4 regions of the Paenibacillus sp. DCT19 genome follow, and region 3 is predicted to be linked to each of the others. Evidence: riboswitches for the same ligand, from Rfam matches in the RefSeq annotation. Region 3 holds a riboswitch; each other region holds the start of a gene.
The links. A riboswitch is a leader RNA that binds a small molecule or an ion and turns the genes downstream of it on or off. The one in region 3 is predicted to bind cyclic di-AMP.

Region 1 (7,575 bases), 2.2 Mb from region 3:
GTATCATTACTAGCAATTGGGTGGTATTCTCCGTATCCGCTAGGTGTGAACTTGGAAGGATCGAGCGCTGTATTAAGCAACAGAATTTTGAGGAAGTTGAGGGCACGATCAGCACTCAAATCCCAGTTATCCTTATATTGGTTGTTCGAAATGGGAATGTTATCGGTATGGCCCGATACAACCACTTCGTATTCCGGGAACTCCTGAAGCATGCTTGAGATCGCTTTGGCCAAGGAGCGCGATTCTGGTTTCACATCGGCTCGTCCAGAGGAGAACAAAGCGTTATCACTGATTGTGATCTTCAGTTCCGACTGATTTAACTTGGTGTTAAGCTGATCGGAAAGTCCATTTTTTGAAATATACTGATCCAGACGTTCCTTGAGCTTCTCCAGATCCTCTTGCTCTTTCTGAGCCATCTGAGCATCGGTAATCTGATTTGGTGTTTTTTTCGTAATCTCCTCAGGCTGTTCTTTCTTCTTACCCAAATCAGCACCCGGAGTTTCAGGATTCATGGAGCTATAATCAAGGACACCTGATCCACCATTCAATGCGCTGCTTAGTGCGGAAGCCATTTGCTCAAACTTAGTCGCATCAAGGGAACTCATGCCGAACAACACAATAAACAGAGCGAGCAACAAGGTCATCAAGTCGGAATAAGGGAGCAACCAACTCTCATCATTATGTTCTTCATGTGGTTCGTGCTTTTTAGCCTTTTTCACCTGATGATCCCTCCTTCTCTTCCAATTGTTTACGTTCGGAAGGTGTCAGGAATACGGATAACTTTTGGTTGATAGCAATGGTGGATACACCGGATTGTATGGATAACAATCCTTCAACCATCATCAGCTTGATCTCCATTTCTTGCTTGGACATCCGCTTCAGCTTGTTAGACATCGGGTGCCACAGTACATAACCTGTGAAGATACCCAAGAGGGTAGCGATGAATGCTGCTGCAATCGCTTGAGAGAGTTTAGCCATATCGCTAAGATCCGCAAGGGCTGCGATCAAACCAACTACGGCTCCGAGAACGCCAAGTGTTGGAGCATACATACCTGCTTGGGAGAAGATCAGTGCACCACTGCGGTGGCGTTCCTCTGTCGTGTGAATATTTTCCATTAGAACATCACTGACGAAGTCTTGATCGTTCCCGTCGATAATCATTCGCATGCCGCTGCGAAGGAACTGATCGTCAATCTCTTCAACTTTTGACTCAAGTGCAAGCAAACCTTCACGACGGGTAGTGGAAGCCCAGTCCATAAACGTGCCGATTAGGGATACGCGATCGACCAATTGTTGCTGTTTGAACAAAATTCCGAAGAGCTTCGGAATTCTCTTGATTTCTGACATAGGGAAGGCCATAAAAATACTTCCCGCGGTACCAACAAATATAATCATGTAGGCTGCTGGGTTGTTGACCAGATTAATTACGGGAGCATGCTTCAACATCATACCGAATACAAGTGAAGCGAGTCCCAAAACAAGTCCAATAATTGTTGAAATGTTCATCATACACCTCATCCATGAGATAAAATTGAATCCTTTCAAGCGGCTATATTCGGGCTTCCGGACGAACGTAGAGCCGCAATTCGTTTAAAGCTTGGCACTCTTTTGGATTGCCAAAACATTTAAAACGGTCATGTATAGTATTTATCGACCAATAGGCCTTTTTTTTTAAGGGTTATTTTCAGGTATAATAAGATGAAATCAGCTCCTTAGGGGCCGAATAGGAGTGAAAAGCCAATGGGCGTAAAGCATGGACGGGATTATGAAGGAATATTGACAGATTTAACACAGGCTCTCAGTCGCATACCGGATCGGTATGTTTTCTTTGAAATGGATTCGGAAGAATGGGGCAGATTAGGCGAGACGGAGCAGCTTGAAGTCGATGAGGCACTGGCAGAGGATCTGTTCTATGCGCTAGGTGAGGAATCGGTCATTCCAGTTGGTAGCGGGGTGGTCATCCATGATAAGGATCAGCATCGGATTCATATTTTGATTGGAGAAGAAGAACTCACCTTTGTACCGCTAATTTAGTTTGCACAGAAACGTTAATTCAGGGCCATATATCATGGGAGATAAACCCCTGAAATCCTTATGGTTATTGGCTCTACCGTCGTTTGATAGATTGGATTTTGAGGCTTGTCCATGGTAAGATGATAGTCGTGAAACGGCGAATCGCACTGCGGTGAACCAACCGTTTGGGGCTAATCGGTAGTGCCAAAGGTTTCGTTGGTAGCATAGATGGATACGGAAGTAGGGCGATGTTTCCATCGTATGGGGAGGAAGATAACGTATGGTTTTTTCGCAAGAGGAAGTCGAAGCTCATCTAGGAAGGCTTGAAGGCTGGGAACTAGAGGAGGGCCGATGGATTGTCCGCAAATTTGTATTCTCTAACTACATGAAAGGAATTGCATTTGTAGACGAGGTCGCTGCGATCTCGGAAGCATTCAATCATCATCCTTTCATTACAATTGATTATACGACAGTCACGCTGCGTCTCACGTCATGGGATGAAGGTGGCATTACATCTGTAGATATTAAGGAAGCTGAGCAATTTAACGAGACATTTGAGAAAATGAGGGCGGAATAACCAACTCGGTTAGGTTCGTCTGTTAGAAATGGGTGAACGGCATGTCAGACAACAATCAGAAACATCCGCTTATCGCTGTCGTTGGTAGCCTTAATATGGATCTTGTCGTCAAAACGGATACGATTCCAGAAGAGGGAGAAACGGTCAGTGGGGAAGAGCTGCACTATCTTGCTGGCGGCAAAGGGGCTAATCAGGCAGTGGCCTCCGCTCGTCTAGGTGGGCAGACAACGATGATTGGAGCTGTAGGCACAGATGTGTTTGGTGAACGCCTGCTTCATAGCTTGCATGAGAGCGGGGTAGATGCATCACAGGTTCGTGTCATGGATGATACAGCGACGGGTACGGCCTCGATCTGGCTCTCCAATGGAGATAACCGCATTATTGTTATCCCAGGGGCGAATGGGAAGGTAGTACCGGAGATGCTGGAAGAGGCGGATACGGTGAAAAGCCTGACTACAGCCGCAGCGGTGCTGCTGCAGCTAGAGATCCCGCTGCCAGCGGTCACCCGCGCCGCTACAATAGCGGCAGAAGGCAGCGCACTGGTGGTGCTCAACCCGGCTCCCGCGGTGCCGGGTCTGCCCCAGGAGCTCCTGCGGTGCGTTGACGTCGTCACGCCGAACCGCAGCGAGCTCGCCGTGCTTACCGGCCGGGATCATCTCCGGCCGGAAGACCTGGATGCGGCGGTCGCAGAGCTCGCCGCATCCCTCGGGGCCGCCGTCGTTACGACGCTCGGCCCCGAGGGGGCTGTGTACGCGGCAGCGCCTGATGGCCGCGTACAAGCAGGGCGTGCCGGCGCGAGCCGTGCGCCCGGCTACGCCGTAAGCGCCGTCGATACGACCGGCGCTGGCGACTGCTTCAACGGCGCGCTGGCGGTAGCCCTTGCGCGCGGCGAGACGCTTGACGCGGCAGTCAGCTTCGCTATGGGCGCGGCTGCGCTATCCGTGACGAAGCTGGGTGCCCAGTCCGGAATGCCGTCTGCAGATGAAGTAGAAGCATTTCTTGCGCAGCAGGCAACGAGCAACTGAGTACATCGTCAATGTGTGCAAATACAGAGAAGAGGCTGTTACCCCGGGTAAGGAGGTAATAGCCTCTTCGTTCATCATTTACTTTTTCTCGGCGAGCCACATCGCAATGTTGGCAATTTCTTCATCTTGCAGTCGATCCTTGAACGCAGGCATGCCGCCTTTACCTTTGACGATCGTGGAGTAGATCTTCTCGACGTCATCCTGACTTCCGATGTTCGCAAGAGCCGGGCCTACGCCCCCTTGAAGCTGATCCCCATGACAGGAGATACAATTGGCTTTTACCAGTGCTTCAGCCTGTCCGGCATCCATTGTGACTTCCGGCATAGTTGGTTTAGCTTCTTGTGCAACCTCTTCTTTTCCTGGAAGCGTAAACATTAAAATAATAGCTAACGCGCACGCTGCAAAAAATACCCCGCTCATGATCCATTTGTGCATCCCTTATGTCCCCTCCAGAATGAAAGATCATCTAACTGAAACTGTCCATATCATTATAACGGAACTATCCACGACATCATAGCATTTTGTGGTAATTTTTTGAAACTTATCATATGAAACCATGAATGTGCTTAACTCTTAATGATCCTGTAAGTTAACGAGCTCCTGCATACACCATACAATAAAAAGGCTGCAAACCGGTAGGGGTTTGGCGTTCGTATGTATCTTGGGTGATAAAACCGACCTTTTCATAAACCCGAATGGCTCGGGTATTCCAGGTGAGAACTTCTAAATCAATTTCGTTTGAAGGATTCCTTCGGATCGCTTCTTGTACAATCGCAGACACAAAATCCACGCCTTGTCCATGACCGCATCGTTCGGGATGCATACCCAGCCCAATTCGGGTAACACCCACAAGTGGAAAGAACTGTGCGAATCCACAAATCTCATCATGCTTGTCAAAAATGACAGCATATTGATCTTTCCGTAGCTGCACATCCCCAAATTCGACTTCAAGTGCCTTCATCTGCTCCCAAGGAAGCCAACTATAAATATTATAAGGCGGGTCGTAATGCCAACTGCATATCTGCTGTGCGTGTTCCTCTTCCATAGGTTTAACGTGAAACGTCACAGAAGCTTCGTCCATACTTCCTGCACGCTCCTCTCATTTGTAGGATAGGTACCTCTTCAAAACGGACAAGCTCCTGAAAGGTGATGGATCGATCCTACAGATCATGTGTAAATGTATAGATATTCCTAACGCTACTCTACAGAACGTGGTGTCGTTTTGGCAAGTCTTCGTAAAATAGAAAAAAATTGAAACAAAAGATTGGTTTATTACGTTTATATTACAATAGGATGGGTAAAAACATCTTAAGGGCACGGACGAGAAAGCACAAAAAAACCGCCGGAACCATTCCTGCGGAGAATGGATCGGGCGGTTCTGTTATGCTTGGTTACAGTATGATGTTGCTCAGCTTGTCCTTAGTCACGTGCGAGTGTTTCATATGCTTCCGTGCTCATAATACGTTTAGCGCCAACATAACGGTTAGCCCAGTAGTTTTCGCTCAATGCGCTGATCGTAACGCCTTTGGAAGAAGAAGAGTGTGCGAACTTACCTTCTCCAACGAAAATACCTACGTGTGAAATTCCACTGCCAGAAGTATTAAAGAATACCAGATCGCCAGGTCTCATTTCTGAACGGGACACAGAGTCACCCATTTCGAATTGGGAGCTTGATTGGCGAGCCAAATCAATGCCAAGCTTGTCGAATACATACCGTGTAAATCCAGAGCAGTCAAAGCCGTTAAGCGTTGTTCCTCCGCTTTTGTATGTAGTTCCCATTGCTGAGTCGATTACTTCATCCATTTTTGAATCTGCGAATGCGCTGCCAGCTCCAAGTGATAATGCAAATGTGAGGCTAAGTACAGCTGCGGTTAGTTTCTTCTTGAACAAGAGATATACCCCTTCCAATGCCTGCGAGGTTAGCTTAAGGATTCGGTTGAAGGTCCCCTATGATCCCTCTGTAGCAAGATCAATTCACCCATAACTGGTTCCCCCGCTTCCCAGGTGCTAGGAATTTGGCTATGCTAGTTGTGCACCTGTGAAATCAAGAAATGACGATTAAATTTTAAGTAGTTACAAATATGAAGGTAAAGATTACAAAGTTGTTACTAAAAACTCACTGCGATTATTGTAACAGAGGAACACTGCTTTGGCAACGTTTAGCAGTAAAATTAGCAAAAAAAACCTCGACCTTTGACGGGGAAAGGTTGAGGTTTGCTTTTGTGAAGCGCTATCATCGCGTTTATGTGACATGGAGATGGTAACAAATTTTAACCTGTTTGAATCAACCTCTAGTCGACTTGGACTGCCATAAGCGGAAATGGGCACATATCTTCCATAGAGACATGAGACAGCGAGCCAGCGGATACGTTTGCTGTAATATAAGGCCAGCGAGGCCTGTTAAGAACCATGATGCTGAAGTGAAGGCACCGAAGAGAAGCAGATGCAGCCCTCCCAGAAGCACAGCGATGCCAATTACAGACACGATATGACGAAGTGCGATCCATAGAGCGTATAATATACCGTGTGCCCGGTCTTCGCCATCTGGAGCTGATGCACCGAACTGCATGTATAACATTACATGGTGAATAATCCAGCCGTACACGATCCACAGGGCGACATATGGAATGCCAGGCAGTAACAGTTGTAATGAATGGAATCCATCCATTAGAATGGCGTACAGTTTTGGTACAAGCCAGTAGGCGGGTAACAGCATCAGCAACGTTCTTATGAAGTGCAACAGTAACATCGGTTTCCATAACACTTTGATGCCACGGACAAAAGGAGTTCGTTCCTCAGATTGATTAAAATGCTGTAATGAATACAACAGCCCTGCTTGGATGAGGGGAGTGATTAGCATGCGTAACAGTAGCATGGCTCCAAGAATCCATAGATACCGATGAACCTCAGGATGAGTAGAGAGACTCAGTTGGCTCTCCATTTTGAACAACAGCGTACTGAGCTCTCCAGCATCCGTGACAGGATACCGAAGCAGCAGCGGGACTACTGCGGACTGCACTAACCGATAGATAAAGTATCCCCATACTAATTGATAGATAAATAGTAGTGCGGCTATGAACATGTGCTGACGGACGAGAAACCAGCCTTCACGTATTTTTGCTTTCACTGTCTCCACCTCACCATGACAGACTTCCGAAAATAGCTTCTATAAGCTTGGTCGTGCTCAAACTCCAGCGGAATTTAGTTGGTTCGTCCAATTTGGCTTTTAGGAAATTGTCCATATGACGGTTCTCTAGTACCACGGTGTATAGAGGGTCGGTCATGGCCCAAGAAACCGGAGAAGTATAGGTAAGCTTATAGGTGACTCGATCCTCGTTTCCGTTCCACTCCTTGTTCACGATATGCCCATCCTCGAACACAATTCGTACAGGAACCTTCATATAATTGCTTCCCTTTTTCTGAATGGTCACAGAGGATTCATACACCTCTTGATCACCCTTCTGAATCGGAGTTACGCTGATTTTCTCTACAGCGAAGTTTGCCATCCCATCGCCATATACATATTGATCAAAGTACGTAGACCATGAAGTGCGAGTAACTTGTTCCACGACCTTTTGGAAATCTGCTGAAGTGGGATGTTTGAAACGGTACTTCTTCACATAGGTAGAGAGAATGCGTTCCATTGTTTTGGAGCCGACTTGTTGTTCGATACCGAGCAAGACAAGCTTACCTCGTGTATAGACATTTGCTGCATAATGGTTCTGTGAATCAAATTTCCATGCTTCCTGTGTCAGTGGGGCGGGAGACGTGATCAAGCCTGCTTGAACAGGTAAGTTAGGGATTAGGCCATATTCTTGCTCCATTAATTTATCCTCTGCATAAGAGGTGAATCCCTCGTCGAGCCAAGCCTCCTCGAATTCATTGCTGGCGAGCATACCATAGAAATACTGATGACCAATCTCATGCACGACGGTTCGTTCCAGATCATAACCGGGTGTC
Region 2 (7,575 bases), 680 kb from region 3:
TCCACTGATCGCCGACTTGTGAGTAGATATTATCCGAAGTAATATACTGCTTCACATTCTGTGCTTCCTGCCCAGCCATTTCGACCTTCATCTCTTGATAGATCATCATTGGATCTTTGATAATATCCATCTTCATCGAAGTTTTAACCTCTTGATCCTGTGACTGGTCACCAGCCTCAAGCTTCAGATTTTGGTCGATCGTTGCATCTGTTGTGAAGCTCTTCATCGCTGTGGTTGCTTCATTTGTTTTGGTAATTAACTCATCTAGCGTTGGGATTGCTGCCGTTTCCTGCTGATCAGTTGCTGTACCCTCGTTCGTCGCTTCATTGGTTGATTCATTGCTCGCTGGCGGCGTTGCAGCACTGTTATCTGTATCGTTTCCGCACGCGGCCAAGCTGATGGATAATATTGCCCCGATAATTAATGTAGTCCACTTCTTCAAGTTGATTTCCTCCCAAATAAATATAATCCTTATTTATTACCCAGTTTTTCCCGTTATTAATCAAGAAGGCTTTTGATAAATATCCGCGTTTAAAAAGATTGGTTTTCAGTACCGAGAAGATGGGATGAAGCTAGAAATGGAGTAGCGGAGCGTAGGCAGACCTACGTGAGCAACGGACATTTCGGCTGAATTCCATATTCGATGCTGATGATGCCAACAGGCATCATTCGTAATCAAAAGCAATTTTTTTAAACTACATTTCTAAGAAACGTTCTTTGATCTCTGGTGTCGGCAACATACAAGCCTCATCCTTACCAAACCACTTATAACGGTTCCGAGCAACCAGATTATATACTGCATTACGTATGAATTTGGGAACAATGATTAAGCCATACAACAATGGGTATGGGAATTTGAGACCTTTGGCTAAGCGAAGCGCTGCCGTAGAGCGCGTATAATATACACCATCTTCAATAAGCACAAACGTATCCATCTGATCTGGCGAAAGATTGCCCTTCCGCAATAATTCCTTCGCAATATCGGACTGTAGTGATGCAAAATGATATTTACCTTCGGGATCACGCTTAATAATCCATTTGGTAATGCCCTGGCAGAAATGGCATACGCCGTCCACGAGCACAATGGGGTGTCCTTGATGCTGATTGATATCCTTAGCTGTCATAATGGAGGCCTCCTCAAGTTGATGCTATCAGACTAACTTACCCATTTTAGACTATGTTCAACTAGGGCGTACCCTAAATCTAGCAACGCTGAATTACATATATCCAGACCTAACACTCTGATCAAGGAAAGTAAAATAGAAAAAGAGCGTAGGCTCGGTGCCTACGCTCGTATCTGTCTGGGCAAATCACCCGAAATCAGACGAAATTAGTTTTGAGTTACTTCAGCAAGTCCTTTGTCCACCCATTGCTCATCGATCATTTGGTGATGCAGATCTTCTGACCACTGATCCATACATTTACAAATGAAATCTTTGCGGCATACAGGACAAGGTGTTTTTTGCAGACGACTGATATGAGTCAACTTCCATTCTGGGGAACGGGAGTAGAACACACGACAATGTGTACCATCTTCGAGTTTTACTGTAAACTCATACAATCCGTCTTTTTCGTTTTGGCTAGCTACTTGCAATTGTGCAATTTTCGGTCTATAAGACATGGATATCACCTGTCAATTCAAATTTGGTTCATGCAATGATACTTCTCAGTACTAAGTCATATTAAAGAAATTTTAGGCCCATGTCAACTCAAGTAGCTACGCCTGAACTGGAATAATCCGGAACACTTCCCTACAATCACCCTTTTGTGATCTTATCCCCCAAACAAAATATCCAGAATCGTGCCTACCTGTCCTTGTTTTTTTCCCTTGAGCACATCCGGATCAAACACCTCTACATATCCGCAGGAAGTACACGTGATGAACAAATAATGATTATGCTGGATATCAAATACTTTGCTTAAACCTGCTCCCGACATCGACACTTCTTTAATATCACAATCGGTTCCTCGGCACTTTGAACATACAAACCGCCTTTCGATCATCTCTTCAATACTCATTTTTGCGTTCCCCTTTTTAGGATAGCTCACATGAAATAAGAGAATAATTATGTAAAAGAGTACGCTCCTGACCCTACAATCTCCTGCACCGTCAGCCAATTTAATTAGAGAGGCTACTCAAAACTGAAATAGAAAGCCCTGCCGATTACCAGCAGGGCTTGTCTTATATAGCAGATCGATATCAGATATACCTGCTATTTAAATCAAGTCTTTTCCTATAAGTATTGGTTAGACTACATTTAATACAACGTCGATATTTCCACGAGTTGCTTTGGAGTATGGGCAGAAGTCATGAGCTTTGCGAGCGAGATCCTCTGCTTGACTATGGTCTACGCCTGGCATACTTACATCCAGACGCACAGAAAGTTGGAATCCATCATCCGAAGGGTCTTTACCAATGGATACATTACTTGTTACAACCACATTCTCCAGCTTCACACCTGCTTTGCGCGCCACGTTAGCTAGTGCACTTTCGTAACATGCTCCATATCCCGCTGCAAAGAGCTGTTCAGGGTTCGTTCCCTCACCGCCAGAGCCACCCAGTTCTTTAGGCATTTTCAGATCATGCTGAAGTACGCCGTCCGAAGAAGTTACTGAGCCTGTACGTCCACCTTTAACTGTTGCTGTTGCTGTATATAAAGCTTCCATTAGAATCTCTCCTTCACTTTGTTTTTTTGCTGCCTACAATTCATTTTAAACTTCTGGCTCATTTTGAAACGCATATTGGATTCATATGTTAGATTCATATTCAGCTTGTACATCTTTCTCAATTTCATGCAAATAACGCTCAAAGGCTGAAATTTTTGATCGATGGGTAATATAAAGATGCGCACGATGGGGACATCGGCTTATTTTTGTGTTAATACATAAAAGTTGCACTAGACAAAAATTATTGAAGGAGTACAATGTAAGTATAAACATAAAAATTTAGATATATCACATATCACATGTTGTCACATCATTATTTCAAAGTCAGGTGATTATTGTATGAGTAAAAGAAATCCGTTTAACGCCCCTTCCAGAGAATCACTATCCACGGCTGGAATGGCTCCTTCCCTCGGGGAAGCTCACAACTCCATGAAGGTTCCTCAGAACGCAGCTTGGTGGAAAAAATTCCTCGCCTTTGTTGGCCCAGGCTACTTGGTAGCTGTTGGATATATGGACCCCGGCAACTGGGCAACAGATATCGCAGGTGGTTCACAGTTTGGTTATACACTACTGTCCGTAATTCTGATCTCGAACCTGATGGCTGTTGTGCTGCAATCACTCGCGGGTAAGCTCGGGATCGTCACAGGACGCGATCTAGCTCAAGCCTGTCGTGAACGCTTCAGTATGCCGGTGGTTATTATGCTCTGGGTACTCTGCGAACTTGCCATTGCAGCCACCGATCTCGCGGAAGTTATTGGTTCCGCTATTGCCTTGAAGCTGCTGTTCAACATTCCGATGTTATACGGCGTGATTATTACAGCTGTGGACGTACTATTAATCTTAGTGTTACAGAATAAAGGCTTCCGTGCGCTCGAAACCCTTGTAATTGTGCTTATGGCGACTATCGCCCTTTGTTTCGGTATTGATCTGTTCTTGGCAAAACCCGATATGGGCGGAGTGCTTCACGGTTTTGTACCTAGCACTGAAATCCTTCAGAATCCGGCTATGCTCTATATTGCCATCGGTATTATTGGAGCTACCGTCATGCCGCATAACCTGTATCTGCATTCCTCCATTGTGCAGACACGTCAGATCGAACAGACACCGCAGGGTAAAAAAGAAGCCATTCGTTATACAACGATGGATTCCACGATTGCACTTACACTCGCGCTGTTCATCAACGCAGCGATCTTGATCGTATCAGCGGCAGTATTCCACAGTGCCGGTATGACACAGGTTGCCGAGATTGCAGATGCTTACCATCTGCTCACACCTCTGCTTGGTACCACTGTTGCAAGTGTTCTCTTCGGCGTTGCCCTGTTGGCATCAGGTCAGAACTCGACACTTACCGGTACTCTCGCTGGACAGATTGTTATGGAAGGGTTCCTTAACATTCGAATCCCTGCATGGTTGCGACGTCTAGTCACTCGCCTGATTGCAATTATTCCTGCCGTAATCGTGACCGCTATCGCAGGAGAGCACGGAACAGAGGAACTGTTGATCCTAAGCCAAGTCGTACTTTCCTTACAGCTTCCTTTTGCGGTTATTCCGCTGGTCATGTTTACGAGCGATAAGAAGAGTATGGGTGCATTCGCGAACAAACTGTGGTTGAAAATTACGTCCTGGATCATCGCTGCAGTCATCGTTGTCCTGAATGTGTACCTCATTATTCAGACCATCGCGCTGTTTTAATTCAAATAAAAAGAGCCCACTCATCCAAGTGAAATGTTCACTTGAAATGGGTCGGCTCTTTTTTTATCCTTTTCTAGAACGATATGCTCTAGTAGGGTCATCAGCTATAAATCTTATTTTGGAGTATATCTCCTAGTCTTGATCTGGTAGAAGCAAAGGAAGAAGCTGCTCTAGATTATCAACTGTCCAATCCGGGTGATCCTGATCTTCAAGCTCAGGCTGGAACCGTCCATACCCCTGTAAAATGCGTATCGTTCGCATTCCAAGCTTCTTCGCGGGAACGATGTCATTATCGATGCGATCTCCGATCATAACCGCTTCCTCAGCCTTGCACCCTGCTTGCTTCAATGCCACCGCATACAGTTCACGATCAGGCTTGGACACTCCTTCTTCAGCTGAGCAAGCAAGCACATTCACATACTTACGCAATCCGTAACGCTCTAACCGTTCCTCCGTACCTGGACTCTGATTAGCAATGATGCCAATGCGATAAAACCGTGACAGTGATTTGAGCACTGAACCTGCGCACGCATAGGGCTGCTCAAGCTCTTTGCGAAACTTCAATTTAGCCTGAATCTGCTCTCTATGCTGTTCATCGCTAATCAACGTGCGTATCGCCACTTTCATTGGCCACGGCTCGTAGTTTCGGTAACAGGTGACAAATATCTCCCGCACAGTCTCGATCTGCACCGGATATCCAAGCGCACAGGCTTCTCTCACGAACTGACCGATAATATCGTCTACAGGCTCCCATTCGTCTACTAGCGTATCTCCTACATCGAAGAACAACCATTTTAACCCACGTACATCCGGCACATCTATTCCTCCTTGTCAGCTATGGGAAACTCTTGCTGCATCCCCTGAACAATAAAAAAAGAAGACCCACTTCATGCATGAGTCTCCTCAAAATTCCGTTTACCATTTGTTCATAAGTTTAATGATCTATTATTTCAATTATATCAGGCACCTGACAAGGGAGCAATCATCGGTTGCAGCATCAACCGTTAAGTAGGAAGCCTACTTCTCCGTTTAATGAATAGACAATCCGATCGGCACCCATGCCTCGATAAATTCCTTTTGGATGGCTCTGTTCAGTAATCACACACAGTGACTTAGATGTCCACGAACGACAGATCTGCAAATAACGGCAGGTCAAGTTGAGACTATTCTCGAAAATAAAAACATTGCCTACACTGCTCTGAGGCAAAAACCATTTTTCAGCCGCAGCCGTGTTCATGCGAATGACATGCTCTACCCCGAACTTCCGGAGTTTCCGCTCTTCCCCTGCACTGTTGGTCAGAACGGCAAACGGCATTTTTTTGTACATCAATAGTTTGATAAATTTGCGCCCCGCTTCGTTCGGAGCAGTTACTAAAATCATCTCATTATCCATCATTCGTTCCTCCCTTAGCGTGAAAAGACAACAAAAAAGAAGCGTGGGGACCAAGGCCTCCCGGACGCTTCTTAAAGAATCCATGGCAAAAACACCATGAACCAGCGTACGGCTTGTTGCCTCTCCCTTTAACGCTTACGAGGTTAGCTGACGGATTCGGGCGCGAGAGTCGCCCTATTTCCGGCTGTTACCGGAAAATTCACCCCATGGATCCATACTGCCCTAGAACAGCGCATCCTTTTGGTTCCCCCGTTTTCCACCCATGAATGAATGGAAACTCAGCGATTAAAACATCGTTCTTACATCATGACTGATTAGATCGATATTATCGTTTGTTTCGTTTTTTCATGTACAATAGAAATTAAATTAGAAATTACGATATGAATCATACACCGAGGTCATGTTGATGTAAAGTGTACACAGATCACCGAATCGACGGATTTATGCCGTTTCAACCCAATGATATCGCTTACAACATATTTTTGCTACATCCATCTCCTCAAAGCTCTCTAATTCTCGTGATCACAGAAATCATCTGCCTATTCGTCCCTATGGAGACCGATTCGAACTCCCAAATGCACCAAAACTAGAATTATCTAATATTAGTTTTGCATTATTTAATTGCAACCAATATAATAGATATATACGAAATAGGATTAATTCATTCGATACTGGAGGCGATTTTCATGACCGTTTATGAATACAAAGTAAATACCCTTCGAGGCCAAGAACAAGAAATGTCTCAATACCGAAACAAAGTGCTGCTTATTGTGAATACTGCTAGTAAGTGTGGACTGACACCACAATTCGAAGGACTGCAAGAGCTGTACAATAAATTCAAAGACCGCAATTTTGAAGTCCTTGGATTCCCGAGCAATCAATTTGCACAGGAAAAGGGCTCATCCGATGATATTGCTGAGTTCTGTCAAATGAACTATGGTGTAAGCTTCCCGATGTTCGAGAAGATCGATGTCAACGGATCGAACGCTCACCCCCTGTTCCAGCATCTCACCAAAGAGGCTCCAGGCCTGCTCGGCTCCAAAGCAATCAAATGGAATTTCACTAAATTCCTAGTAGATCAAGACGGACGTGTCGTAAAGCGTTACGCACCCAAAACAACTCCTGATCAGATTGAAGCTGACATCGAGAAATTATTGAAATAAATTGAACAACCAACAGCCATCTAACCGGAGACCCTAGCGTTAAGCAGGAATTCTCTAGTCGGTGGCTTTTTTTTGCACTCAAGAGCTTATTTTGACATAAGAACTTATGATAGACATTAGAGTGTTCTGTTGAGAGGAGTGATGTGGTATGAAAAACGCACTTATCGATTTACAACCTGTGACTATTGAAAATTGGTATGCATGTACTCAGCTTAAAGTTAAGCCAGAACAGCTTGCTCTATTTCCTGCACCTGTCGTTTATTGGATTGCGGAATCTAAATATGTTAGCGAATTCGAATTACGATTGCCGGAAAATTGTACGAATCGTTAGGTTTTATGCGAATTAGTGAAAAGGTCATCGATGGCGAAATTTTACGTCTGCTTCAAGTTTGATCTTTGAGAACTGAACAACATTCTTCAGGCTTAATGAAATTAGAATAAAATAAAACGTTAGAAACAAAAAAAGAAGCTTCCATGTTCGGAAGCTTCTTCTTATCTTGCATTATGATGCGGTCGAGAGGACTCGAACCTCCACGGGCATACGCCCACTACCCCTCAAGATAGCGTGTCTGCCATTCCACCACGACCGCATGTCGTAAATTATCGGCAACAAAATTGATTATACAGGGTTTCATTATAAAAGTAAAGCACTTTTTAATT
Region 3 (7,575 bases):
TGATCCAGCCGAGCAAAAGCGCATAGCCGAGTCCATCGCAAATGGCATTATTTATTATCTGTCGGTAGTGTAGGAGCAGTATGCCAATCCCACACCTCCCGCACCAGATCACCAACGCCAACGAATTCGATCTGTCCCTTAAGATGCGCGACTGATTCACGAATAACAGATGATGTATTTAACCCGGTGTGACCAACATGGCCGATAACTACACAGCTTTTCTTGTCCATGGCATGCTTAGCGGCCAGTTCCATTTGCTTGCGGATATGCGGCTTAGAGTTCTGGTCGTCTAAGAAGATGTCATTACCGATCGGAGGCATATTTTTGGACGTGGCTATCTCCCCGACAACCGAGCGAAAATTGGTTCTGCTATCTACAAAAAAAAGTCCCCGCTCCCGGCATACATCCAGCACAATCGACATAATCCGTTTGTCTGAAGTAATCTTAGAGCCCATATGATTGTTCATGCCAATGGCGTACGGGACATCATCAATCGCTTTTTCCACGCGTACGCGAACTTCTTCATCTGTCAAGTTGGACGTAATCGCTCCTGGGCCAAGCCACTCTGGTCTGCCTTTCTTGGGCTCCATTGGCATGTGTACGATCACATCCATCCCTTTCTCATGTGCGGCAATGGCATCCTTTTGAGTTGTTGGCAGAAAAGGCATTACCGCAACCGTCAACTTAATGGGCATCTCCAAAATCTCTGCGGTTCCCTTCATATCGTTACCAACATCGTCTATAATGATGGCCATACGATTAGGACCGACAGCGGGTTGAGTATCCTGGTTCGACTGTGTTTGAGTATTCACCTTGCCAACTTCTCTTTTCATCTCAGATGCTGCGGTTATCCCTCCACCTGTCAGACTCACCACATTAATAAGTAGCAAAAGAATAAGGAACCCCGCTATTCGTGTGTATCTCTTGCTTTTTGTTTGGTTTTCCATGCTGATTCCCTCCTTAGATCTGTGTTCTCATTGTTTGATATTGTAGGGTGTTCTATGTAAGAAATGGGCTGACGAGCCTAAAGGAAAATTTGTATATCCAAAAGGCACCAACACAGGAATACATCTCTTAAGTAATTTACTTGTCGTATGAGATTCTGAATTTAGGATAAAAATGTCATGGTTTCTCGTTAAAATGAGATAAATTAGTAAAAGACCTGAAATTTGTCAGGTATTCAGTTCAACAATATTTTATTAAAATAAACAAAAGAAAGAATAAATTGATTTTCTTTCCTTTTATTTTCGAAAGGAGGTTGTGTAAGGGCTTACATCGTAGTCTATTAAAGTACTATTTCATTGATTTAGCAGTTCTCAGAATAACCATTTCGAGGAGGATGATCGCAGTGAAATTTAAACTAAAAAAGACCTTTAACGTTTTACTCGCCTGTTTAACGGCTCTGCCACTGATGTTAACGCCCACACAAGCTTCAGCAGCAAGTGATGCCACCATCAATTTATCCTCGGAGAAGCAGCTCATCAAGGGCTTTGGAGGAATTAATCACCCGGTTTGGATCGGTGACTTGACACCTGCTCAACGTGACACAGCCTTTGGCAACGGGCAAAATCAATTGGGCTTCTCCATTCTGAGGATCAGTGTCGATCCGAATCGAAGTAATTGGTCGAGAGAAATAGATACCGCCAAAAGAGCAATAGAGCAAGGCGCTCTAGTATTTGCCTCTCCTTGGAATCCGCCAAGTGATATGGTCGAGACGTTCAACCGGAATGGCGACACCAATGCTAAACGTCTTAGATATGACAAATATGCTGCGTACGCTCAGCATCTGAATGACTTTGTTACGTACATGAGAGATAACGGTGTCAACCTGTATGCGATCTCGGTACAAAATGAACCGGATTACGCGCATGATTGGACCTGGTGGACACCACAGGAGATCCTTCGTTTCATGAAAGAAAATGCAGGATCGATCCAGAACACCAAAGTCATGGCTCCAGAGTCCTTTCAATACCTAAAAAACATATCTGACCCAATCCTGAATGATCCACAAGCGCTTGCTAATATGGACATTTTAGGAGCGCATTTATATGGTACTCAAGTCAATAATTTTGCATACCCTCTCTTCAAGCAAAAAGGTGCCGGCAAAGAACTGTGGATGACGGAAGTCTATTATCCAAACAGTGATAACAATTCTGCTGACCGCTGGCCGGAAGCTTTGGAAGTCTCCCATCACATGCACAATGCAATGGTAGAGGCAGATTTTCAAGCATATGTATGGTGGTACATCCGTAGACAGTACGGACCGATGAAAGAGGATGGCACGATTAGCAAACGCGGTTATAATATGGCTCATTTCTCCAAATTTGTACGTCCAGGCTATCTGCGAGTGGATGCAACGAAAAACCCCGATACCAATACGTTTGTATCTGCTTACAAAGGAGATAACAAGGTCGTCGTTGTAGCGATTAACAAAGGAACCTCTGCGACCAGTCAGCGATTTGTCCTGCAAAATGGTAACGCGTCTACTGTATCCTCATGGGTAACGGATAGCAGCCGTAACCTGGCTAGCGGAGCACCGATCAATGTGTCTAATGGTGCATTTACTGCACAGCTTCCTGCCCAAAGTGTAACCACATTTGTAGCGGATATCACCGGATCAGGTAGTGGTAACACAAGTGGCACAACGTATGAAGCTGAAACGGGAACTACGTTAACTGATGCTCTAATTGAAACAATCTACCCTGGTTACACAGGCTCTGGCTATGTTAATTTCAACGCATTGACGAATTCTGCCATTGAATGGAGTAACATCAACAATGCTACAAGTGGCACCAAAAACGTAAAGTTTCGTTATGCGTTAGAGAGTGGTACACGTAACCTTGATGTGTTCGTAAACGGCACAAAAGTGATCAGCAATACACCCTTTTCAGCAACGGGAAGCTGGTCTACGTGGGGTGAGAAAACCATTCAGGTACCCATGAATTCAGGCTCGAATACCATAAAAATCGTAACGACAGGCACCGAGGGGCCAAATATCGATAATATTACAGTTACGGCATCATAATACGGGTTTGGATCAACTTATGTGGCAAAAAATTGCCCAATCCTCCATTTTGATCGATTGTTGTAGTACGCGATAGCATGGATGGACAAGCTGTGAGATCCGCATATCAGTCCGTAAATAAAAAATATAAAAAGGTTCCCCGCTAGACGAATGTCTAACAGGGAACCTTTTTATTTGATGCGGTCGAGAGGACTCGAACCTCCACGGGGGTTAGCCCACACGGACCTGAACCGTGCGCGTCTGCCAATTCCGCCACGACCGCATATGATGATCTCCGTGACTATGTATCTCGGCGACAAAAAATAATATATCACGCAAGCACTTACATGTCAACATGAAATGCTCATAAAGAAGCCCGATCCAGATATTCCATTCCGGATCGGGCTTCTCGTGATTGGGATCTCAGCACTAATTCGTGCCCGTTTAGAAGTTAAAGCAAGTTACAGCTTGGATGGCCAGTTGCCATACCATGCATAACCGCCTCTTCTTTCTTTGTCAATATCGCTTAATTTATATTTTACGATACCGTCACGACCGATAAAGATCGGTTTATCCGTTCCGACTTCATAGAAACGAGCCCAGATCGGTGCAGCTTTGGAGTCAGCAATGATTTTGCTGTCCCCATTAGCTCTCTCATACCTGTAACCTGTAATTTTCACCTTGTTAAACCAAGCTTCTGCTCCCTTGATGGATGCAGTAATTTTGGCGTTGGAAGGTCTCGTTTTCAGGAATTTAACAATTGTTACACTCTCTCCAGCAGTTAATGATGGCACTTCATAGATTCTTGCACCTGCAGGCTTGAGTGTGCTGGAATCATGTTGTTGTCCCCACGCTGTCAGCTTGCCACCTGAAACCACCTGAGTGTTCAAAATAGCATCTACACCTTTAGCAACCGCATTTTTACTACGATTGGCGAGATTGCTGTCGATAAACGAGAAGTCACCTTTGCGTGTCGCTACTTCATCCAGCATGTACATTACATTTATCATTGCATCGTCATTATAAGTGATATGTTTATGATAACCGGAACTTTGATAAACTTGAGGCCATCCACCATTGGAATACTGCATATTCAGCAAAAAGTTAATGCCTTTAATCGCCGCAGCAGAATAACGTGGGTCGTTTGTCTTTTTAAACTCTTTGGCTAATCTTCTAATTTCTGAGTATGTAGCTTTATTATCGATTGTAGATTTCGCCCACTCACCCGTTGTTTGCTTATATTCTTTTCTCCAGCCACCGTCCGCTTGTTGGTTCTTCAAGATATCAGATATACTTGCTGTCGTTCCTGAAGCATCAGCAGCAGATACAGTGTTAACGGGTTGGATTACCATACCTACCGCAGAAAATACCATCGAAAATGCCAAAACTAATGTGACTAACTTTGTTTTTGTACTCAAAATGATAACACACTCCCTTTTATTAGAATCATTCATTTTCCATCATTCTACTTACTACTTTCCTTCTAATTACACGACCATCCACCACCACCTTAATTTGAATTAAAATATAACTACTATATTTTTATCCAATATGTGGATTGGATAGAACGATCTTATGCAAAAAAAATATCTTTGTCAATTAATGCAACATCTTGTAACATTCCTCGATTATTGTATCTATGAGAATAGTTCAAACTGCACATGACAAAGTTCGAATGATATACAACCCTGTTTGGATTTGAAACACATATTACTTTTTTGTAATCAGTTGCATCTTTATTTCGTGTTTCTTCTTCATAAAAATCGATAGTTCCGTTAACATTGGGCGATAAAGAAGGTATTAAGAAGGGTTTGACATTTACGCATATATGCAATATAGTTTCAAAAGGTTACAAAAACTTAATTATTCAATTGCCGAGTTTCATGTTTGAAAACGGGGGAACCATTTTGGGTGAATTATTCTTATACATAGGAAATATAGGGAACCTTCTACCGAACCCTTAGCTAACTCCGTAGGCAACGAAGGGAGAACATTGATTTTGAAAAAACTTATCATCTCCATTTTTGGAGCAGCAGTACTATTTACTTCAGGTGCAACAAGTACAGAGGCAAGCACAATCAATACAGTTGTTAATAACATGACAGGCATTCCGTACAAATGGGGCGGTACAACCATGGCCGGCTTCGATTGTTCTGGATTCATGAGATATCTCTTTGATAAATATAGTATCAATTTACCTCGCACTTCCCAGCAGCAAGCCAAAGCAGGAACACCAGTATCCAAAGCGAACCTTCGCACAGGAGATCTTGTTTTCTTCAACACAATGGGCAATGGCGTTTCACACACAGGCGTTTATATCGGTGACGGCAAATTCGCACATGCTTCAAGCAGCAAAGGGGTTAGCATCACCAAATTGTCCAACCCTTACTTCAAAGACCGTTATGTCACAGCCCGCCGGGTAACTGGGCAGTTTATGTATAATAAAATGATTGGAAAAATATAATACAACTTACTGTAAACATAAATAAGGACCTATTTCCGTAGCATTATGCCAAGGAATAAGTCCTTATTTTCATTTCTTTAACTTCATCCTGCTTTAGTGCAGCGCCTTTTGTACGCGCATTGCCCCCTGAGACAGTGCATGTCCACCGCCTACGGCTCCTGCAACAGCTATAGTCTCCATAATCTCCTGATCAGTAGCGCCCTTCGCACGAGCTTCCTCCACGTGATAGAAGGTACACACTTCGTTATTGGCAAATAAGCCAATGCCCAAGGCAATTAATTGTTTTGTTTTGGCATCAATGGCTCCAGGTTGAAAGCATTCTCCGGTAAACTCATGGTAAGACTTCACCACTCCTGGTAACACATCGCTCAATTCACCAATCTGATCTTTATACGCATGAACCTTCTCATTCATCAATGTCATATCATTGCACGCCCTCTCAAAGATAGTTCCCAATTCCTTCACTGTAACTATCCTTTCTCCTGAGCGATTCGTTTATGCCTATGGAATGATGGTAAATCCCGTTAACTTTCTTTCTAATCGCTAAGTGGACTCTGGCGCGGCTCGCTGAACAACTGATAGCGATAACTACGATCGAGCTTAACCACACGCCGATTCTGCCGACGAATGAGTACCTGCTCTCCATCCCAAGCAACAACAATTCCTGTTACATCATTGGACTCCAGCTCGTCCCTTACTACTCTAACCTTTTCACCTGACAAACGCAGGGCATCCAGCTCTGTATCACTAATCATGTCTATAGCTCCTATGTTCCAAATTAATTTACAAAAAGAGACCTAAATGACAACTCATTTAGGTCTCACGTGACTGTATTGGACTGTCATGTCATACGAAATGTATGTCCCGACTGAAATTTACCGCTGCGCGTGCTCTTTGCTGTCATTCTTCTCAAACCAAAAATCAAGCACTTTGGCGGACATCACACGTTCTTCAAGGTACTCCACTTGATGCGGTGTAAATTGCTCTTTCCAAGAGAAGGACAACTCTTCACACAAGCCTACAATCGTCAGAAGTTCTGACCAGGCAACATAGCGTTTGTACCAGAAAAATTGAGGATGTTCAATCATATAGGGATAAAGGTCATCGAATTCCGTATGTTTACAATCCAGGGCACGTTCAAAATGAACTTTCGATTCCGCCAGCTTATCAATAAAAAATTGTTCTGTTGCCGCTTGGTTCCCCATGGTGTTGCCTCCTCTCCCTAACATAACCCCATTATAAATGAATTCTGCGGTCATGCAAAGGCATTGTTCAAAAAATAGGCCCTTTTCCTTTAAAATGTCACATTTCGTTATCGTCAAACTGAATGCTTCCATCGTTCAGGGAACGGATACGTACCAGGGCTTCAACAGGAATTCCCTGTTCACGGATGGTTCGTGCTCCTGCTTGAAAACATTTTTCGACCACTACACCGAAGCCAACTAATTCAGCGCCAGAGCGTTCAATAATTTTGATAACGCCCCGAGCTGCATCCCCATTAGCAATAATATCGTCTATGAACAAAATACGATCATTCTCATGAATATATTCGCGAGATACCATAATATCGGTCACAATCCCTTTCGTAAAGGACGGTACACGTTCACAGTAGGCATCAGGATCAGCCAGAAGCGTTTTTTTGCGCCGAGCAAATACAAGAGGTACTCCTAGCTCATGTGCAACAGCAAAAGCAACTGGAATGCCAGAAGACTCCACCGTAATCACGCGTGTCACACCACTTTCACGAAAACGTGAGGCAAACTCACGTCCCATTTCCATTGTCAAACCAGGGTCAATCTGATGATTCAGTAGTCCATCCAATTTGAGCACTTGATCGGAGATGACTACTCCTTCTTCTAAAATACGTTGTTTCAATAATTCCATGATTTGACCTCCCAAGCCTATCCTATGACGTAAAAGTATCATAGATATGACTGTCAATTCAAGCGAAATCAGCTTTATTGTTACTCTGCCTTAGAAATGAACCCCAAAGAGTGAGCTCATTGTCATGAGTTCCAATGGCCAAGCATACCTTGTACCATGGCACCCACATGTCCAAACTATACCGGGGCCTGAGAGGGGAAACGCATGAAACAGGCATTTCGGG
Region 4 (7,575 bases), 2.3 Mb from region 3:
ATCTGCATAACTATAAGATACTCGCTTGAAGGTTTCTTGTTCCTCATCAAGCTTAACAATAAAAACAGAAGGGTACGTTTCTTCCAATACACCCGTACGCTCGATAGTCTTACGGCGGCCACCATTAGCCCGCAACATAATTTTCTGACCTATATGAGCGTCGAGATTGCGTTTGATATCCAACAGCGTATTTTTAGCCATTGTCGACGACCACCTCTTTTCTTGTCCATTATACCTTAATTTACAGTCTATGTCAAATCAAAACCAATTATTATATCAGCATGGAAAAGTTCCTGTCAATGAATTTTTTTGCAAATAAAAAAAGCCCCAAACTGGGACTTTCTTCGCACAACCTTAAACCGCAGATGGGTTCACTTTTAACGTGGACAAATCGTTCAATCCAGGTAACCCGACACGGTAACTGCCACGCGTTTCTACACCACCCACGCCTTGGCTTCCGCTAATGGTATTATGCAGAATGTCATTCATATTCACCGTATCTCTGACTGAAGTAAAGGAGGCTTTGGCCGCCACATATACCGGATCAAGCGCATGAATCAGAATTCTGCCTGGTGAACTGGCGAAGTTCGCCCCTGCCCGCAGCAGAGCCTCAAAATGAGACTGACACGCCCCTGCAACGATCGTGAGCGCATCCAGGTGACGTTCGTACTGCCGAGCAACCTGGATTGCTGCCACAAAGTTCTGAGAGTTCTTGTAGCTTCCCAGACTATACAGATCGTAAGGCTGGCGAGTCTTCAGCACGCCATCATGTCCTGTAATAACCACAATGTCCGGCCGAACCTTAGGTAAAAGATGATACAACGTATCGGCCATAGCAGACTCGTGTACATACTGTCCCTCTGCAGGAACGCGAAGCTGCTCGTAGAGATTCATGCTTTTTTTCAAATAGTTTGGATCTCCGTCCAGATGAAGTACTTTGCCAGGCATCTCGAAATAAGCAGGCTCTTGCTGCTGAGTCCATTCCTGAACCAATCCTTCTCGATTACGCTCTGCCTGTTCCATCCGGTTTTGCTGCAGACGAGAAAGCGTCTGATGAGCCTTGACATGCGCCTGTCGGGTCTTAGCGCTCTGCGGTTCATATGGAACCTGTATTAAATCATCCACTGGGGAATCGGCAAGCAGTCGGAACTCGGTACCTTTAATGACGGCACTGTCCACCTGAAGGCCTTCCACCCGAAAAGTCACATCTCCACCGTATGACTTTCGAACGACCAAGTCTCCGATATTCATCAACATAATCACCTCTACCCCATCGTATGGGCTAGAACCCGGATTGGTTCATCCGAATTTAAATACATTACATAGCAAACCTACAATTCTACAGATCAATTTCATAAGAAGACCTGTTTATAAGGAGTCGCCTGTACTGGAAATGCCTATAGCGCTGCACGAACTCCAGCTTCCCACATCACCGTGCTTAACGTTGCATATTCCTCCAAGCTGAGAGTCTCGCCACGTCTAGATGGCTGAATGCCGGCCTGCTCCAATAATTGGTCAGCCTGCTCCCGATTATCCTTTGTAAAAAAGCGAGATTTTAGGTTGTTGGAAATGGTTTTTCTCCGCTGTGCAAAAGAGGCCTGTACCACCTCGAAGAAGTGTGCTTCATCTGGCACCTGCACTGGAGGTTGTTCCCGAACCTTGAGTTTAATAACCGCCGATTCCACATTAGGTTGTGGGATGAACACTGTTGGTGGAACAACACAGACAAGTTCAGGCACACTGTAGTATTGTACGGCAATACTCAGACTGCCATAGTCCTTGGAACCAGGTGCAGAAGCCATACGTTCAGCTACTTCCTTCTGAATCATGACCACGATGCTGTCCACGGGCAGCTTTTCTTCCAGTAGCTTCATCATGATCGGCGTTGTCACATAGTAAGGCAAGTTCGCAACAACGCTGACTTTGTCCACTTGACCAAAATCCGTTCGGAATAACTCCTCCAGATCCAGCTTCAATACATCACCATGATGAACCCGTACATTGGGATAAGGCTCCATCACTTCACCTAAGATCGGCAAGAGCCGCTGATCAATCTCTACTGCCGTTACAGGTCCTGCAACCCTAGCAAGCCGCTCCGTTAGTGCTCCGATTCCCGGCCCGATCTCAAGTGCACCTTTGGACTCGTCCAAATCTGCAGCGTTAACGATCTTGTTCAATATATTTTGATCAATTAGGAAGTTCTGTCCTAGGCTCTTCTTAAATGAAAATCCATGCTTCTGAATAATTTCTTTGGTTCGCTTGGGTGTTGCAATCTCCAACGTCTCTTCCATACCCTTCATTTACTTCACAATCCTTCACATTCGATTTGCGATAATGCGGCAGAGAATTCTTCTCGGGTGATCTGAAACACACTTAGCCGCTTGTGAAACTGCTTCCCGTTACAATATCCGATGCCGAGTATATTCCCCATCTCCATGCGACGTGCGGCAGCCTGGGGATGCACAATGAGCCCAGCAGCGATCAGATCCTCCCAATCAATCAGACTCGGTGCTCCTTCATAGGACGTATGCACACGTGCTAAGGCATGGCGAATAGCTTCTGGCGAAGCGTTCTCGACCCCGATATCTCCTTTGCGCGTTGCGTCAGCCTCAGGAATGAAGGCGTGCTTACAACCTGGTACCTTATTGGCAATAATTTTCCGTATCCGCTCGCCAGCATGATCTGGATCGGTCAGGACAATGACACCTCTTCGCTCCTGAGCAAGTGCAATGCGCTTTAGAATCCGCTGATTAATGGCTGAGCCGCCTGTTTCAATGGTATCCGCCTGAACGGCGCGCCTTATCGCCACCGTATCGTCACGTCCTTCAACCACGATCACTTCTTTTATCATGTTCCAATTCTTCCTTTCTAACGCAAAAAGAAGAGGAATATCCCTCTTCTCTGGCAAACGGCGGGCGAGACTGAATTCAGACCCTCCCGCCGCATATTCCGCATGAATCATTCATGCCTTATATTTTATAGCATTCCCATTTCAAAGTAAAACGATTTTAGTTTGCTTCCGGCTTCACCGGACCGATCACATAGACCGTTTTACCTTTTTTACGTCCGAAGTTAATGGCATGCTTCACACTGTCATAATATACGTCAATCTTATTACCTTTAATAGCTCCGCCCGTATCTTCGGCACGACGGAAGCCGAGACCTTCAATGTATACCCACCATCCGATGGGAATGACTTTCGGATCGACCGCAATAGTGCGACCTTCTGTTACCCGAGTACCGGAGGCTGTTTTGGTGCCAATGCCAGGCTCTTCAGAAGAATATGCCGTCATAGACACATTTTTGAGGACTTTAGAATATTTAAAAGAAGTACCTGAAACGGTAATAACTTTGCTGCCCGAGGCAGAAGATTTATCCGAGTTCGATGATGCTGTTTTTGTTGCTGTTTTTGTCTTCGAAGTGCTAGCTGATACCGTCTGGATTTCAGGCTCCTTCACGACAGGTACAGGTTTAGCTTTGGTTCCGACAGCGATGACCTTATCTACGCGATTGGTCGATACCGACTTGCCTACCATTTTCTTGGAGACTAATTCTCCATCTTGGAACACTTTCTCAATATGTTGTACGAGTGTACCTTCTTTACCACTTACGATGACGCGGTTGTCACCTTTGTACAAGCTAGGGTCAGCCGTTTTGATGACTTTGAATGCGATGGGCTGCTCCACATCAACTGTACGCTTTGTTACACGCACTACACGGATTTTCATATCCTCTTTGATTGAAGTTCCAAGTGCAGGGTAAACTTTATCATCGCTTGCAATTTCAATACCCGACTTTTGAATTACCTCTTCTACCGATGCATCGGTTGTATACAGAGTCTTGGTGTCTCCGTCTGCCGTAATATTTACTGGAATGGCCCGCTCAATAACGATGCGGTCTCCATCTGCAATCGCCCCATTCAAGGGCATGGATACCTGATCGTGAGGGCTGACTGTGATTGACTGCTCCTCTAACAATTCTTGAAGCATTCCTGTACGAGTCTCTACCGCCTGAGCTTTGCCATCGATAACCAGCGAAATTTGTTTCCCGGCCTGACCATAAACGACTAACAAGATCATGATTGTAAGCGCAATTGAGAATATCGCGATCAATGCCATTTGACGCATGTTCTCATGCTTCCACCGTAACGCGAAAGACTTACTGGATGATCGTGACTCATGGGTCTCTTCTGTTTGGAATGTGCCCACTTCTCCGTCCTCCTTCATAGCCTCGCCGTCTAGAGTAATGCATGATGTCTTTGACGCGACTATACCTGATTTTCTACAGAACACGGGTTAGACCAACCTAGCCGGTTCTGCACCATGAATCAATCTTCGCAACATGATGTCATCCTCCTGAATACTTACCGTATGATGACAGTATTTCTTTTATTCAAAAACAAAAAAAGCCAAAGAAAGAGTGTAAGAGGACTCTTTCGTGGCTTCCGAATGATTTTGAATATCGGAAATTCATGCACGAGGTTGCCTCTCTTTTTCCGCTTGCGAGGTTAGCTGTCGGGTTCGGGCGAAAGAGAGCCGCCCTATCTCCGGTCACCCGCTCATGGCGGACGCCCTTGAATTCACCCCGAGACCCAAAGAAGAAATCAAATAGTGGCTTCGCAGATCATTCCGCTGCTTTTGGGTCAGCGAACGATGCGCACCGGCTATATTCACCGATGTTTAAGCCCTATTGGTTCCCCCGCTCTCCGATAACGGAGACTCAGCGAGATTGATTCATGAAAGTAATGTTGTTCATCGGAAAGTGTCCCTTTGTTCATCCCCCGAACATCTGTCCAATTTTCCGCACAACAATTCACTGAAAAGATGATATCCTGTTTCGATGCATGTTGTAAAGCGTTGTTCAAGTACGTTTTTCTAAATATTTGGTTAAAATATTGTAATATTCTTGATTTATTTGGATCAAAAAGCAAATTACCTCCGTCTAGCTCACTTTTTCATCCCATTTGCTCCATTTTTTAACGAATACCAAATCGTTCCATGGCATTTTTGGTGGTTATTGCGGCAATTTCCTCTAGCGAAATGCCTTTAATTTCCGCAGCTGCTTCTGCAACCAGACGTACATGCGCTGTCTCATTTCGTTTACCACGAAATGGATGTGGAGTCAGATAAGGAGCATCTGTTTCAAGGAAAAATCGATCCATCGGAACCTTCTCCAGTACCTCTTTGGGTTGCTTCGCATTTTTGAACGTAATTGGCCCTCCGAATGAGAGGTGAAATCCTAGATCAAGACATAGTTTCGCGGTTTCCCAGCTACCTGAGAAGGAGTGCATTACTCCGCCAACGTCTCCAGCCTTTCTTCTCGCAAAATTTTTACAATGTCCTCATGTGCATCCCGATTATGAATGACGATGGGCATGTTCAACTCACGAGCTAGTCCAATCTGCTGTCGAAGCACACGCTGCTGTACATCCTTTGGTGACGTATCCCAATGATAATCTAAACCAATCTCGCCAATCGCCACGACTTTTTCATGCTTGCATAAAGATGCAATCCATTCCAAGTCACCTTCTTGCATCGTGATTGCATCCACCGGATGCCACCCAACAGCTGCGTAAATAAAGTCATATGTCTCGGCTAATTTCATAGTGGATGGAATTGTTTCTCGGTTAAAACCGACATTAATCATGCGGCTAATCCCTGCATCAACAGCCCGCTTGATCATAGCTTCACGATCCTCGTCGAATTGGGGCGCATCTAGATGGGTATGGGTGTCGAATAACATCATGTTTCGTTCTCCCTTTCTGTCGAATCAGAATAAATTGAATAGTGTATTCACGCTTATGCACGTGCAATCATATCTGATTAAATTTTTTTTAAAAAAGTGAATTTTTCAGTTAGATAAAATGGGCTTATAAAGGTTTTTTTTAAACGATTTGACCCTAACTACCTACAATATGTGGATTGAATTAGCGACAACATACTCTATATGTAGATCTGTTTAGGGAAATATAATTTTATAAAAAAACCTAAGATTACAAAATTATGTCGATCTACATATCCTCTCCATTAAAGCAGATTACTGTATCATGAGAACATCTCAGGTTAGAAATGCTTTTTAGCATAGCTACTTTGGCATAAAGCCGCACCACCCAAATCATGAGAAGTAGGGGCGCAAATGAGATGGCAACTCATGAAGAATGGCATCAACCTTGTTCTGTGGGTAGTATAGATGATGCTTTCCACGATGAATGCCACTGATTGAACGGACAATATCGGAAACCTCTGATAGCTCGTGCAGCTGGTCCTGCCGATCAAGCAACAAGATTTGCTTATCCGTCGATTCATTCGGACGAAACACATCATACGGAAGATCGGTCGGAAAATCAATTTCTAGATCATACTCAGGATTTAATCCTGCCTTGGCGAAAGCTTCTCGCATCTCTTCAATCGTCTCTACATCGATCTGTTCTACCTCTACATACTTATATAATCTGCGATCCATAAATCGTTCGCAGAGCTCACTTAGAACAGCATCGTCTTCTTTGCGCCATTGCATGAATGCCGTTTGGATCAATGCTTCGTCCAGTTGCAGATATTCATGAACAGCAAGTTCACCTTCAAACAACTGGGGCAAAGGATCAATCATGAAACGGAAATTAAATCCCTGCTTCACCAGCGTTTTAGCTCGTTTAAAAATTTGACGCAATATAATCTCAGAACTGCGGGTAACTGGATGGAAGTAGATCTGCCAATACATCTGGTACCTAGACATCAAGTAATCCTCCACAGCATGCATACCCGACTCCTTGACCACGATTCGTCCGTGGTAGGGACGGAGCATACGCAAAATCCGATCAAGGTCAATCGTACCATAGTTAACACCTGTGAAATACGCATCGCGAAGTAAGTAATCCATGCGATCAGCATCAAGTGGACTTGTAATCAAATTGACCACAATAGGTTTTTCGTACGTTTTTTGTATCACCGATGCAACCTTCTCTGGAAAATCTGGCGCATACCGTCTTAAGATGGCCCCTACCTCGGTATCGCCCATAATGATGCGGCAAGTCCAATCTTCATGATTCATATCAAATGCTTCTTCAATGGAGTGAGAGAATGGGCCATGTCCCAAATCATGTAGTAAGGCAGCACAGAGAGCCACAATCTTCTCCTCTTTCGGCCAATCCGAATAATGACTTCTTTCAAATTGTGAAATAATTTTACGTGTAATCTCGTACACACCTAGCGAATGAGAAAAGCGGCTGTGTTCTGCTCCATGAAAAGTCAGATACGATGTACCTAGTTGGCGAATCCGACGTAGGCGTTGAAACTCGGGGGTATTAATCAACTGCCAGATAATCGGGTCTTGCACATGGATATAATTATGTACGGGATCTTTGAATACCTTTTCCTCCGTTAAACGCTGTTCCATAATTGTCACTCCTTTTAGTTTATTTTATTTTGTTTTGTCGTTTCCGCCCCGAAATCCAACATTGATTCGACATACTTTGTCGAATGTTGTCGAACACAGGGGTTATAATGTTTTCCAAATCGACAAAGCTCACTTTCGTGTTTAAATGTGAAAAATAGCTTCTAATCCCTTACCCATCTTAAT

Region 1: linked by a shared signal. The riboswitch ahead of DMB88_RS00530 (C40 family peptidase) and the one ahead of DMB88_RS10365 (C40 family peptidase) in region 3 are both predicted to bind cyclic di-AMP.
Region 2: linked by a shared signal. The riboswitch ahead of DMB88_RS07045 (hypothetical protein) and the one ahead of DMB88_RS10365 (C40 family peptidase) in region 3 are both predicted to bind cyclic di-AMP.
Region 4: linked by a shared signal. The riboswitch ahead of DMB88_RS00150 (resuscitation-promoting factor) and the one ahead of DMB88_RS10365 (C40 family peptidase) in region 3 are both predicted to bind cyclic di-AMP.

What each region holds. Positions count from the first base shown of each region.
Region 1 is NZ_CP029639.1:109,193-116,767, forward strand. It holds gene motB (flagellar motor protein MotB) at 1-719, opposite strand, end outside; gene motA (flagellar motor stator protein MotA) at 706-1,506, opposite strand; gene DMB88_RS00505 (hypothetical protein) at 1,741-2,034, shown strand; gene DMB88_RS00510 (4a-hydroxytetrahydrobiopterin dehydratase) at 2,294-2,590, shown strand; gene rbsK (ribokinase) at 2,632-3,615, shown strand; gene DMB88_RS00520 (c-type cytochrome) at 3,694-4,050, opposite strand; gene DMB88_RS00525 (GNAT family N-acetyltransferase) at 4,205-4,696, opposite strand; gene DMB88_RS00530 (C40 family peptidase) at 5,035-5,505, opposite strand; cyclic di-AMP (ydaO/yuaA leader) riboswitch at 5,509-5,646, opposite strand; gene DMB88_RS00535 (carbamoyl transferase) at 5,900-6,742, opposite strand; gene DMB88_RS00540 (M1 family metallopeptidase) at 6,753-7,575, opposite strand, start outside.
Region 2 is NZ_CP029639.1:1,608,403-1,615,977, reverse strand. It holds gene DMB88_RS07080 (DUF6612 family protein) at 1-442, opposite strand, end outside; gene DMB88_RS07075 (thiol-disulfide oxidoreductase DCC family protein) at 696-1,124, opposite strand; gene DMB88_RS07070 (hypothetical protein) at 1,331-1,621, opposite strand; gene DMB88_RS07065 (zinc ribbon domain-containing protein) at 1,774-2,019, opposite strand; gene DMB88_RS07060 (organic hydroperoxide resistance protein) at 2,248-2,667, opposite strand; gene DMB88_RS07055 (Nramp family divalent metal transporter) at 3,064-4,359, shown strand; gene DMB88_RS07050 (HAD family hydrolase) at 4,492-5,175, opposite strand; gene DMB88_RS07045 (hypothetical protein) at 5,357-5,755, opposite strand; cyclic di-AMP (ydaO/yuaA leader) riboswitch at 5,870-6,046, opposite strand; gene DMB88_RS07040 (glutathione peroxidase) at 6,439-6,915, shown strand; gene DMB88_RS07035 (hypothetical protein) at 7,064-7,246, shown strand; tRNA gene DMB88_RS07030 (tRNA-OTHER) at 7,424-7,505, opposite strand.
Region 3 is NZ_CP029639.1:2,290,393-2,297,967, reverse strand. It holds gene DMB88_RS31970 (N-acetylmuramoyl-L-alanine amidase) at 1-73, shown strand, start outside; gene DMB88_RS10385 (divergent polysaccharide deacetylase family protein) at 48-947, opposite strand; gene DMB88_RS10380 (glucuronoarabinoxylan endo-1,4-beta-xylanase XynC) at 1,340-3,025, shown strand; tRNA gene DMB88_RS10375 (tRNA-Leu) at 3,204-3,287, opposite strand; gene pelA (pectate lyase) at 3,466-4,422, opposite strand; cyclic di-AMP (ydaO/yuaA leader) riboswitch at 4,867-4,998, shown strand; gene DMB88_RS10365 (C40 family peptidase) at 5,004-5,468, shown strand; gene DMB88_RS10360 (carboxymuconolactone decarboxylase family protein) at 5,562-5,891, opposite strand; gene DMB88_RS10355 (hypothetical protein) at 6,005-6,223, opposite strand; gene DMB88_RS10350 (hypothetical protein) at 6,344-6,673, opposite strand; gene DMB88_RS10345 (xanthine phosphoribosyltransferase) at 6,771-7,352, opposite strand; gene DMB88_RS10340 (YkvI family membrane protein) at 7,557-7,575, shown strand, end outside.
Region 4 is NZ_CP029639.1:30,692-38,266, reverse strand. It holds gene veg (biofilm formation stimulator Veg) at 1-201, opposite strand, end outside; gene yabG (sporulation peptidase YabG) at 355-1,251, opposite strand; gene rsmA (16S rRNA (adenine(1518)-N(6)/adenine(1519)-N(6))-dimethyltransferase RsmA) at 1,398-2,300, opposite strand; gene rnmV (ribonuclease M5) at 2,306-2,851, opposite strand; gene DMB88_RS00150 (resuscitation-promoting factor) at 3,009-4,208, opposite strand; cyclic di-AMP (ydaO/yuaA leader) riboswitch at 4,481-4,735, opposite strand; partial or broken gene DMB88_RS00145 (TatD family hydrolase) at 4,976-5,745, opposite strand; gene DMB88_RS00140 (HD domain-containing protein) at 6,115-7,392, opposite strand.